DNA from 3 places in the Micromonospora sp. CNZ303 genome. Region 1 is predicted to be linked to each of the others. Evidence: predicted binding sites of a transcription regulator. Region 1 holds the regulator's gene; each other region holds the start of a gene.
The links. Region 1 encodes HrcA, which represses chaperone genes, less so after heat shock. Its sites were predicted from a motif close to GGTTNGCACNCTCNNNNNGAGNGTGCNAACC; they were not measured.
Positions count from the first base shown of each region.

Region 1 (3,273 bases):
AACTGGGCCCGCGACGAGGCGGCCCGGTGCCGGCACAACCTGCTCTACTGGACCGGGGCCGACTGGTGGGGCCTCGGCCCGGGGGCGCACAGCCACGTCGGCGGCGTGCGCTGGTGGAACGTCAAGCACCCCACGACGTACGCGAAGCGGCTGGCGGCGGGCGGCTCGCCCGGCCTGGCCCGCGAGGTGCTCACGGCCGACGAGGCGCACATGGAGGACGTCATGCTCCGGCTGCGCCTCGCCTCCGGGCTGCCCCTGGACGCCCTCGACGACGCCGGTCGGGCCGGTGCCGCGCGGGCCCTCGGCGCCGGGCTGCTGGCCGCCGACGAGCACGCGGCCGGGCGGGCCGTGCTGACCCTGCGCGGCCGGCTGCTCGCCGACGCGGTCGTGCGTGACCTGCTGCCCTGAACCGCGTGCCGGGGCCGGCCGGGGGAGCGGCCGACCCGGGTCACTTGGTGAAGGTGTAGGTCAGCGGGTAGCGGTAGAGCACGCCCTCGTTGGCCTTGAGCCCGCCGATGACGCCGAAGATCAGCGGCACCAGCCAGACGAGCATGGGGACGAAGAACAGCACCCCGCAGGTGATCAGCGTGACCACCCAGCTCAGCACCCCGACGATCGTCCAGGTGAGCTGGAAGTTCAGCGCCGCGGCGGCGTGCGCCCGGGCGGTCGGCGACTGCTGCCCCCGGACCATCAGCGCGATGAGCGGTGCCAGCCAGCCGAGCATGCCGCCGCCGACGATCACGCCGACCGGCCCGCCGAAGTGGGCGATCAGGGCCCAGGTCTTGTCCTCGTTGCTGGCGTAGCCGCCCGTCGGCGGTCCGTAGCCGCCACCGGCCGGATAGCCGGCCCCCGGCGCTCCGTAGCCGCCGGGCGGGGGGAAGCCTCCGGGCGGTCCGTAGCCGCCGGACGGTGGGTGGTCGCCGGGCGGTCCGTAGCCGCCGGGCGGCGGGTAGTCGCCGGGCGGTCCGTAGCCGCCCGACGGCGGCTGGTCACCGGTGGGCGGCGGATAGCCACCGGGTGGAGGATGGCTGCCCGGGCCCGGTGCCCCGGACAGTGGTGCGGTGGGGTCGCCGGAGCCGGCGGGGCCGGGAACCCCCGACGGGGCGGTCGGGTCCGGCGGGAAGCCGGGGTCCCCCGCGCCGGGAGGGCGAGGTGGTTCAGTCATGAAGGTCACGGTAGGGGCAGCCGGCAAGGCGGCACCAGCGCGACACCGGCCGGGACGCCCGGAACACCGGCCCCACGGGGGCGCCGGGCGGGCCCGCGCGGTCGCCGATCGGACTGATCACCCCAGGTCGATCATCGCGTCGGCGGCCCCGCCGACGTAGACTGGCACTCGCTACAGTCGAGTGCCAGCAGCCCGCCCCGGCCCCCCGCGTGCCGGGGCCGACGTGCGACAGGAGGTGGGGAGGATGGGTCTCGACGACCGCAAGCTCGCCGTGCTGCGCGCGATCGTCGAGGACTACGTCGCCACGCAGGAGCCCGTCGGCAGCAAGGCGCTGGTCGAGCGGCACCAGCTGGGGGTCTCACCGGCGACCGTCCGCAACGACATGGCCGTGCTGGAGGAGGAGGGCTACATCCGCCAGCCGCACACCAGCGCCGGCCGGGTGCCCACCGACCGGGGCTACCGGCTCTTCGTGGACCGGCTGTCTCGGGTGAAGCCGCTCAGCCCGGCCGAAAGGCGGGCGATCGAGCGTTTCCTGGTCGGCGCCGTCGACCTCGACGACGTGGTGCACCGCACCGTCCGGCTGCTGGCGCAACTCACCCGGCAGGTCGCCGTCGTGCAGTACCCGAGCCTGGCCCGTTCCTCGGTGCGCCACCTGGAGCTGGTGCCGATCTCCACCACCCGGCTGATGCTGGTCATGATCGCCGACACCGGCCGGGTCGAGCAGCGGCTGGTCGAGCTGCCCGCGCCGATCCGCGCCGACGACGTCACGGACCTGCGCCGGCTGGTCAACGAGAAGCTGGTCGGCACCCGGCTGTCGGAGACCCCGCCGCTGGTGCAGGCGCTCGTCGAGGAGTCGGTGCCGCACCTGCGCCCGGCCATGACCACCCTCTCCACCGTGCTGCTGGAGACGCTGATCGAGCGGCACGAGGAGCGGATCGCGCTGGCCGGGACGGCCAACCTCACCCGCGGCGGGCTGCTCGACTTCCAGGGCTCCCTGCGCCCCATCCTGGAGGCGCTGGAGGAGGAGGTCGTCATGCTCAAGCTCATCGGCGAGGCGGAGCCGAGCACGACGCGGGTGCTGATCGGCGACGAGAACGAGATCGACAACCTGCGCGCCGCCTCGGTGGTCAGCACCGGCTACGGGCCGGGCGCGACCAGCGTCGGCGGCCTCGGCGTGCTGGGGCCGACCCGGATGGACTACCCCGGCACCATCGCCACGGTGCGGGCCGTGGCACGCTACGTGGGCGAGCTGCTGGCCCAGAACTGACCAGTCAGGGCCGACGGCCGGCTCCGGCCGCCGACCGGCGCAACGCGAGACGAACATGAGGACACGGAACGCAGTGGCCAGGGACTACTACGGCATTCTCGGCGTGAGCCGGGAAGCCTCCGACGACGAGATCAAGCGCGCCTACCGCAAGTTGGCGCGGCAGTTCCACCCGGACGTGAATCCGGATCCGGAGGCCCAGGAGAAGTTCAAGGACATCAACGCCGCGTACGAGGTCCTCTCGGACGACCGGAAACGGCAGATCGTCGACCTGGGCGGTGACCCGCTCGCCCCCGGCGGCGGGGGAGCGGGCGGCCCGGGCGGCCCGGGCGGCGCCGGCCCGTTCGTCGGTTTCCAGGACATCATGGACGCGTTCTTCGGCGGCGCGGCCGGCGGTTCGCGGGGTCCGCGACCGCGGACCCGGCCCGGCGCCGACGCGATCCTGCGGCTGGAGTTGGACCTGCACGAGACCGCGTTCGGCGTCGAGGCGCCGATCACCGTCGACACCGCTGTGCTCTGCACCACCTGCTCCGGCGCCGGCACGGCGGCCGGCACCCACCTGGCCACCTGTGAGGCGTGCGCCGGCCGGGGCGAGGTGCAGTCCGTGCAGCGCACCTTCCTCGGCCAGGTGGTCTCCGCCCGGCCGTGCACGGTCTGCCAGGGATACGGCACCACCATCCCGCACCCGTGCCCGACCTGCGCCGGCGACGGCCGCGTCCGCACCCGGCGTTCGCTGACCGTCAAGATCCCGGCCGGCGTCGAGGACGGCATGCGCATCCGCCTCGCCCAGCAGGGTGAGGTCGGTCCGGGCGGCGGCACGGCCGGCGACCTCTACGTGGAGATC
Region 1 covers NZ_SLVT01000026.1:34,348-37,620, reverse strand. Annotated here, with positions in the region: gene hemW (radical SAM family heme chaperone HemW) at 1-408, shown strand, start outside; gene EV374_RS29410 (DUF4870 domain-containing protein) at 449-1,165, opposite strand; gene hrcA (heat-inducible transcriptional repressor HrcA) at 1,410-2,432, shown strand; gene dnaJ (molecular chaperone DnaJ) at 2,506-3,273, shown strand, end outside.

Region 2 (3,273 bases), on a different contig from region 1:
TCCCAGTCGGAGTCCGAGGCCTCGATCTCCTTGCGGATCTGCGCGACCCGGTCGGCGACCTCGCTCGACTTGCCGCCGCCGTCGACGACCGTGGTGTTCTCCTTGTCGACCACGACGCGCCGGGCGGTGCCGAGCACCTCCAGGCCCACCTGGTCGAGCTTGTAGCCCAGCTCGGGCGCGACCAGCTCGGCGCCGGTGAGGATCGCCATGTCCTGGAGCATCGCCTTGCGCCGGTCACCGAAGCCGGGGGCCTTGACCGCGCAGACCTTAAGGGTCTTGCGGATCGAGTTGACCACCAGCGTCGACAGCGCCTGGCCGTCGACGTCCTCGGCGATGATCAGCAGCGGCTTGCTGTTCTGGAGGACCTTCTCCAGCAGCGGCAGCAGCTCCTCGATCGCCGAGATCTTCTGGGTCGTGATCAGGATGTACGGGTCCTCCAGGACCGACTCCTGCGACTCCATGTCGGTGACGAAGTTCGGCGAGATGAAGCCCTTGTCGAACTGGAGACCCTCGGTCACGTCCAGCTCGGTGTGCAGGGCGGAGCCCTCCTCGACGGTGATGACACCGTCGCGGCCGACCCTCTCCATCGCCTCGGCGATCAGCTCGCCGATCGTGGCGTCCTGCGCGGAGATCGTCGCGACGTGCGCGATCGACTTCTTGTCGGCGACCTCGACGGCGCGGCCGAGCAGCGCCTCGGAGACCTTGGTGGCCGCCGCGTCGATGCCCCGCTTGAGGCCGGCCGGGTTGGCGCCGGCCGTGACGTTGCGCAGGCCCTCGCGGACCATGGCCTGGGCCAGCACGGTGGCGGTGGTGGTCCCGTCGCCGGCGACGTCGTTGGTCTTGGTCGCCACCTCCTTGACCAGCTGCGCACCGAGGTTCTCGTAGGGGTTGGTGAGCTCGATCTCCTTGGCGATGGTCACGCCGTCGTTGGTGATCGTGGGCACACCGAACTTCTTGTCCAGGACGACGTTGCGCCCGCGCGGGCCGAGGGTGACCTTGACCGCGTCCGCGAGGGCGTTGACACCGTGCTCGAGCAGGTGCCGGGCGTCGTCCGAGAAGCTCAGGATCTTCGCCATGAATGTCCCTTCGAAGCGTCGTCGCCCCGGCCCGGCGAGCCGGACCGGGGCGACGACACTGATCGGTTGCTTACTTCTCGATGACCGCGAGGACGTCGCGGGCGGAGAGCACCAGGTACTCCTCGCCGGCGTACTTGACCTCGGTGCCGCCGTACTTCGAGTAGATGACGGTGTCGCCGACGGAGACGTCAACCGGGATCCGGTTGCCCTTGTCGTCGATCCGGCCCGGGCCGACAGCGAGGACGGTGCCCTCCTGCGGCTTCTCCTTGGCGGTGTCGGGGATCACGATGCCCGACGCCGTGGTGGTCTCAGCCTCGTTCGCCTGGACCAGGATCCGGTCCTCGAGCGGCTTGATCGCAACCTTGGTCGCGGTAGTCACGGGCATACCCTCCTGGGGTACTGGTTTCGTTACCGGTCGGCGAGCCGACCGGCGTCAATCTGCCACATGCCACCGGGCGGGGCCGTCGTCGCGGGTGCCGGTCCGCCTGGCGTTCAGCGCCCGGGCCACGAGGCCCGGAAGCTGGCACCCTCGGGGTGAGAGTGCTAATCGCAGGTTATTCCTCGGCTAGCACTCCGTCAAGGAGAGTGCCAACCCGCCGGCCGGCGCGTCGGGTCCGCCGACCACAATGACCGGGTGGATCTCGACCAACTCGCCGCCCTGCGTACGCCCGAGGGGTCGGCCGCACTCGCCGCCGCCGCGCGGGTGGCCGGCGGCGATCCGCTGGCCGCGGCGGCCGCGCTCCGCTCGACGGGGCTGCCGGCCGGCCTGGCGTCGGCCGCCCTCACCCAGGCCGAGCTGCGCCGCCGGGCGGTCGGCAAGTTCGGGCCGGCGGCGGCCGGGATGTTCCTCACCCGGGCCGGGTTGGAGCAGGCCACGCGGGGCGTCGTCGCGGCACGGCGGGCCGAGCGGCTGCGGGCCGCCGGGGTGCGCGTCCTCGCCGACCTCGGCTGCGGCCTCGGCGCGGACGCGCTCGCCGCCGCCCGCGCCGGCATCCGGGTGTACGGCGTGGAGGCCGACCCGCTGACCGCCGCGATGGCCGCCGCGAACGCCGAGGCGGCCGGGCTGGCCGAGCTGTTCACGGTGGAGTGCGGCGACGCCACGGCGTTCGACGTGGACCGGGTCGACGGGGTGTTCTGCGACCCGGCGCGCCGGAAGGCGGGCACCGGGCGGCGGATCTTCGACCCGAACGCCTACTCGCCGCCCTGGGACTTCGTCGTCGGGCTGGCGGAGCGGGTGCCGCACACCGTCGTGAAGGTGGCGCCCGGCATCGACCACGCGCTGGTCCCGGCGGGCGCCGAGGCGGAGTGGGTGAGCGTCGACGGCGACCTGGTCGAGGCGGCCCTGTGGTGCGGCGAGCTGGCGCAGGTCCCCCGCCGCGCCACCCTGCTGCGCGGTAAGGAAGGGTCCCCTGTTAACGCTTCCGGTAGAGGAAGGGTCCCCTGCAATCAGCTGACGGGCTCCGGGGACGCCGAGGCACCGGTCGGCCCGGCGCGCCGCTTCCTGTACGACCCCGACCCGGCGGTGGTCCGCGCGCACCTGGTCGCGGAGCTGGCCGAGACGCTGGGCGCGACGCTGGCGGACCCGAGCATCGCCTACCTCTACGCGGACACGCCGACGCCGACGCCGTTCGCCCGCTGCCTGGAGGTCACCGACGTGCTGCCGTTCTCGCTCAAGCGGCTGCGCGCGCTGCTGCGGGAGCGCCGGGTCGGGCGGGTGGAGATCCTCAAGCGCGGGTCCGCCCTGGAGCCGGAGAAGCTCCGCCGGGACCTGCGGCTGACCGGGGACGAGGCGGCCAGCCTGGTGCTGACCCGGGTCGCCGGGGCGCCGACGGCGCTGGTCTGCCGGCCGGTCGGGTAGCGCGCGGGGGCGGCCGGCCTTTTCGGCTCGCGGGTCGTACGGGGTCGGGTTAGCTTGACCGTCATGGCGGGACAGGGCACTCCGGCGACCGCGCTGCTGACGAAGCGGAAGATCGCCCACAGCACCCATCCGTACGACGTCTCCCCGGACGCGCCCCACTACGGCGCGCTGGTCGCGGCGGCCCTGGGGGTGCCGCCGGAGCGGGTCTTCAAGTCGCTGGTCGCCGAGGTCGACGGTGCGCTGACGGTGGCGGTCGTGCCGGTCACCGGCGAGCTGGACCTCAAGGCGCTCGCCGCGGCGGTCGGCGGGAAGCGGGCCGCCATGGCCGACCGGGCGGTC
Region 2 covers NZ_SLVT01000001.1:299,790-303,062, reverse strand. Annotated here, with positions in the region: gene groL (chaperonin GroEL) at 1-1,076, opposite strand, end outside; gene groES (co-chaperone GroES) at 1,147-1,461, opposite strand; gene EV374_RS01510 (THUMP-like domain-containing protein) at 1,711-2,934, shown strand; gene ybaK (Cys-tRNA(Pro) deacylase) at 2,998-3,273, shown strand, end outside.
Region 2: the regulator HrcA is predicted to act here: its motif matches at 1,595-1,625, upstream of groES (co-chaperone GroES).

Region 3 (3,273 bases), on a different contig from region 1:
GAGATGGACGGCTACAAGGCGTTGGACGACGGCCAGCGGGTCGAGTTCGAGATCGCCCAGGGCCAGAAGGGCCCCCAGGCCGAGCGCGTGCGCGTCATCGCCTGACGGGCGTCCCTCCCGCGCCCCCGCGCCGACCGCCCTCCCGACCACCGGTCGTGGGGCACCGGCCGGGGGTGGCCCGGGCGGTCGTCGGCCGGTCCGCTCCACGGGGGCGGGCTGTCGGCCGATCTGCTCCACGGGGGCGGGCTTCGGCGCGGTTGCGTCGGCAGGGGAGGATCGTGAGCCGTTCCAGCCATCGCTGAGGAGGGTTCATGTCCGACCAGCCACCCCAGGCCGCGCCGCCCCCGGGAGATCCCGACCCCTCCGCGACGCCCCCCGTCGGCCCGGGCGGTGCTGCGCCGACGGGCCCGCAACAGCCGCAGGACTGGGTCTTCCCGCCCACCGGCGGGTACCCGGTCGGCTCCGGCCCGTACGGCGGGCAGCCGTGGTACCCGGGCGCCCCGGTCGCGTATCCCGGGCAACCGGGCGCCCCGGTCGCGTATCCCGGGCAACCGGGCGCCCCGGTCGCGTACCCCGGGCAGCCGGTCCACGGGTGGTACCCGCCGGGGCACGGCCTCGACCCGGCCGACCTGCTCGTCACCCCGCCCGGCGCGGGCGTCAACGGCTGGTTCGGCCGGTGCGTCGGCGCGGTGCGCCGGGGCTGGCGGCTGCTGCTGCCGATCCTGCTGCTCACCCAGGCGCTGCCGGCCCTGGTGGTGTCGATGCTCTCGCTGGTCGTCGACCCGAGCGCCAAGTGGGAGGAGTCGATGGCCGGCGACCCGGCGGCGCTGCCCGACACCTTCCTGACCGACACGGTCGTCCTGCTGTCCGTGGTGCTGGGCGGCGCCCTCATCTTCGGCTTCGTGCAGAGCCTCGGCTGGGCCGCCGGCACCTGGGTGGTCACCCGGCAGGCGTCCGGTCAACCGGTGAGCGTGGGCGCCGCCCTCTCCTATGGGGTGCGCCGGGCGCTGGGCCTCTGGGGCTGGACCCTGCTGATGAGCGTGATCATCGGGCTCGGGGTCTGCCTCTGCGTGATCCCCGGCATCTACTTCGCCTTCGCGCTGAGCATGGCCGGCCCGGTCTACCTGTTCGAGCGGCAGCACCCGATCGGCCGTTCCTTCCGCATGTTCCACGACCGGCTCGGTCTGCTGCTCGGCCGGGTGGCGCTGGTGGCGGCGGCGGTGATCGTCGGCAGCGGGGCCGCCGGCATGGTGGAGGGCATCGGCACGCTGCCGTTCGGCACCACCCCGCTGGAGTCGCCCGGCACGGCGGTCGGCGTGCTCGTGGTGACGCTGGTGGGTGCGGTGCTGGCCCTGCCGACCCACCTCGCCCAGCTGGTCGGCCTGGTCGTCACGTACGCCGAGCAGCGCGCCCACGAGGGGCCGGTGGACAGCGCGCGGCTCGCCAGCGAACTCGGCTGACCGGGCCCATCGTGCTTGCACTCGGCAGGGGAGAGTGCTAAACAAGTCATTGGCACTCGCATACCGTGAGTGCCAATGGTCGGGGCGGTAGGGCCACGGTCGTAGCGGCGTCCAGACGCGGCTGCGGCACATGGCCGGTCGTCGCGGGCTATCCGGCCCGGCCGAGGAGACGTCGTCGTCGCCAGGTGGCGACGTCCCAAGGTGCGTACACCAGGCGGCCCATCCGGGACACACACTCCGGGTGGCCCGTGAGTGTCCAGGAGGACAACGCCGTATGGCCAAGATGATCGCGTTCGACGAAGAGGCGCGCCGCGGCCTCGAGCGGGGCATGAACCAGCTCGCCGACGCCGTGAAGGTGACCCTCGGCCCCAAGGGCCGCAACGTCGTCCTCGAGAAGAAGTGGGGTGCCCCCACCATCACCAACGATGGTGTGAGCATCGCCAAGGAGATCGAGCTCGAGGACCCCTACGAGAAGATCGGCGCCGAGCTGGTCAAGGAGGTCGCGAAGAAGACCGACGACGTCGCCGGTGACGGCACGACGACGGCGACCGTCCTGGCCCAGGCCCTGGTCCGCGAGGGCCTGCGCAACGTGGCCGCCGGTGCCAACCCGATGGCCCTGAAGCGGGGCATCGAGGCCGCCGTGGCCAGCGTCTCGGAGGAGCTGCTCAAGCTCGCCAAGGACGTCGAGACCAAGGAGCAGATCGCCTCCACCGCCTCCATCTCCGCCGGTGACACCAGCGTCGGCGAGATCATCGCCGAGGCGATGGACAAGGTGGGCAAGGAAGGCGTCATCACCGTCGAGGAGAGCAACACCTTCGGGCTGGAGCTGGAGCTCACCGAGGGTATGCGCTTCGACAAGGGCTACATCTCGGCCTACTTCATGACCGACCCGGAGCGCATGGAGGCCGTCTTCGACGACCCCTACCTCCTGATCGTCAACAGCAAGATCTCGTCGGTGAAGGACCTGCTCCCGATCCTGGAGAAGGTCATGCAGTCGGGCAAGCCGCTGCTGATCATCGCCGAGGACATCGAGGGCGAGGCCCTGGCGACCCTGGTCGTCAACAAGGTCCGGGGCACCTTCAAGTCCGTCGCCGTCAAGGCGCCGGGCTTCGGTGACCGCCGCAAGGCCATGCTGGCCGACATCGCCATCCTCACCGGTGGCCAGGTCATCAGTGAGGAGGTCGGCCTCAAGCTGGACGCCGTCGGCCTCGACATGCTGGGCCGCGCCCGCAAGGTCGTGGTGACCAAGGACGAGACCACCATCGTCGACGGTGCCGGCGACGCCGAGCAGATCCAGGGCCGGGTCAACCAGATCCGGGCCGAGATCGACAAGAGCGACTCCGACTACGACCGCGAGAAGCTGCAGGAGCGGCTGGCCAAGCTGGCCGGCGGCGTCGCGGTGATCAAGGTCGGCGCGGCCACCGAGGTCGAGCTGAAGGAGCGCAAGCACCGCATCGAGGACGCCGTCCGCAACGCGAAGGCCGCCGTCGAGGAGGGCATCGTCCCGGGTGGTGGCGTCGCGCTGGTGCAGGCCGGCAAGACCGCCTTCGACAAGCTGGACCTGGTCGGCGACGAGGCGACCGGCGCGCAGATCGTCAAGATCGCGCTGGACGCCCCGCTGCGGCAGATCGCCGTCAACGCCGGTCTCGAGGGTGGCGTGGTCGTCGAGCACGTCCGCAACCTCAACCCGGGTCACGGCCTCAACGCCGCCAACGGCGAGTACGTCGACCTGCTGGCCGCGGGCATCATCGACCCGGCCAAGGTGACCCGCTCGGCGCTGCAGAACGCCTCGTCGATCGCGGCGCTCTTCCTC
Region 3 covers NZ_SLVT01000021.1:108,338-111,610, forward strand. Annotated here, with positions in the region: gene EV374_RS27005 (cold-shock protein) at 1-105, shown strand, start outside; gene EV374_RS27010 (DUF3824 domain-containing protein) at 312-1,460, shown strand; gene groL (chaperonin GroEL) at 1,735-3,273, shown strand, end outside.
Region 3: the regulator HrcA is predicted to act here: its motif matches at 1,508-1,538, upstream of groL (chaperonin GroEL).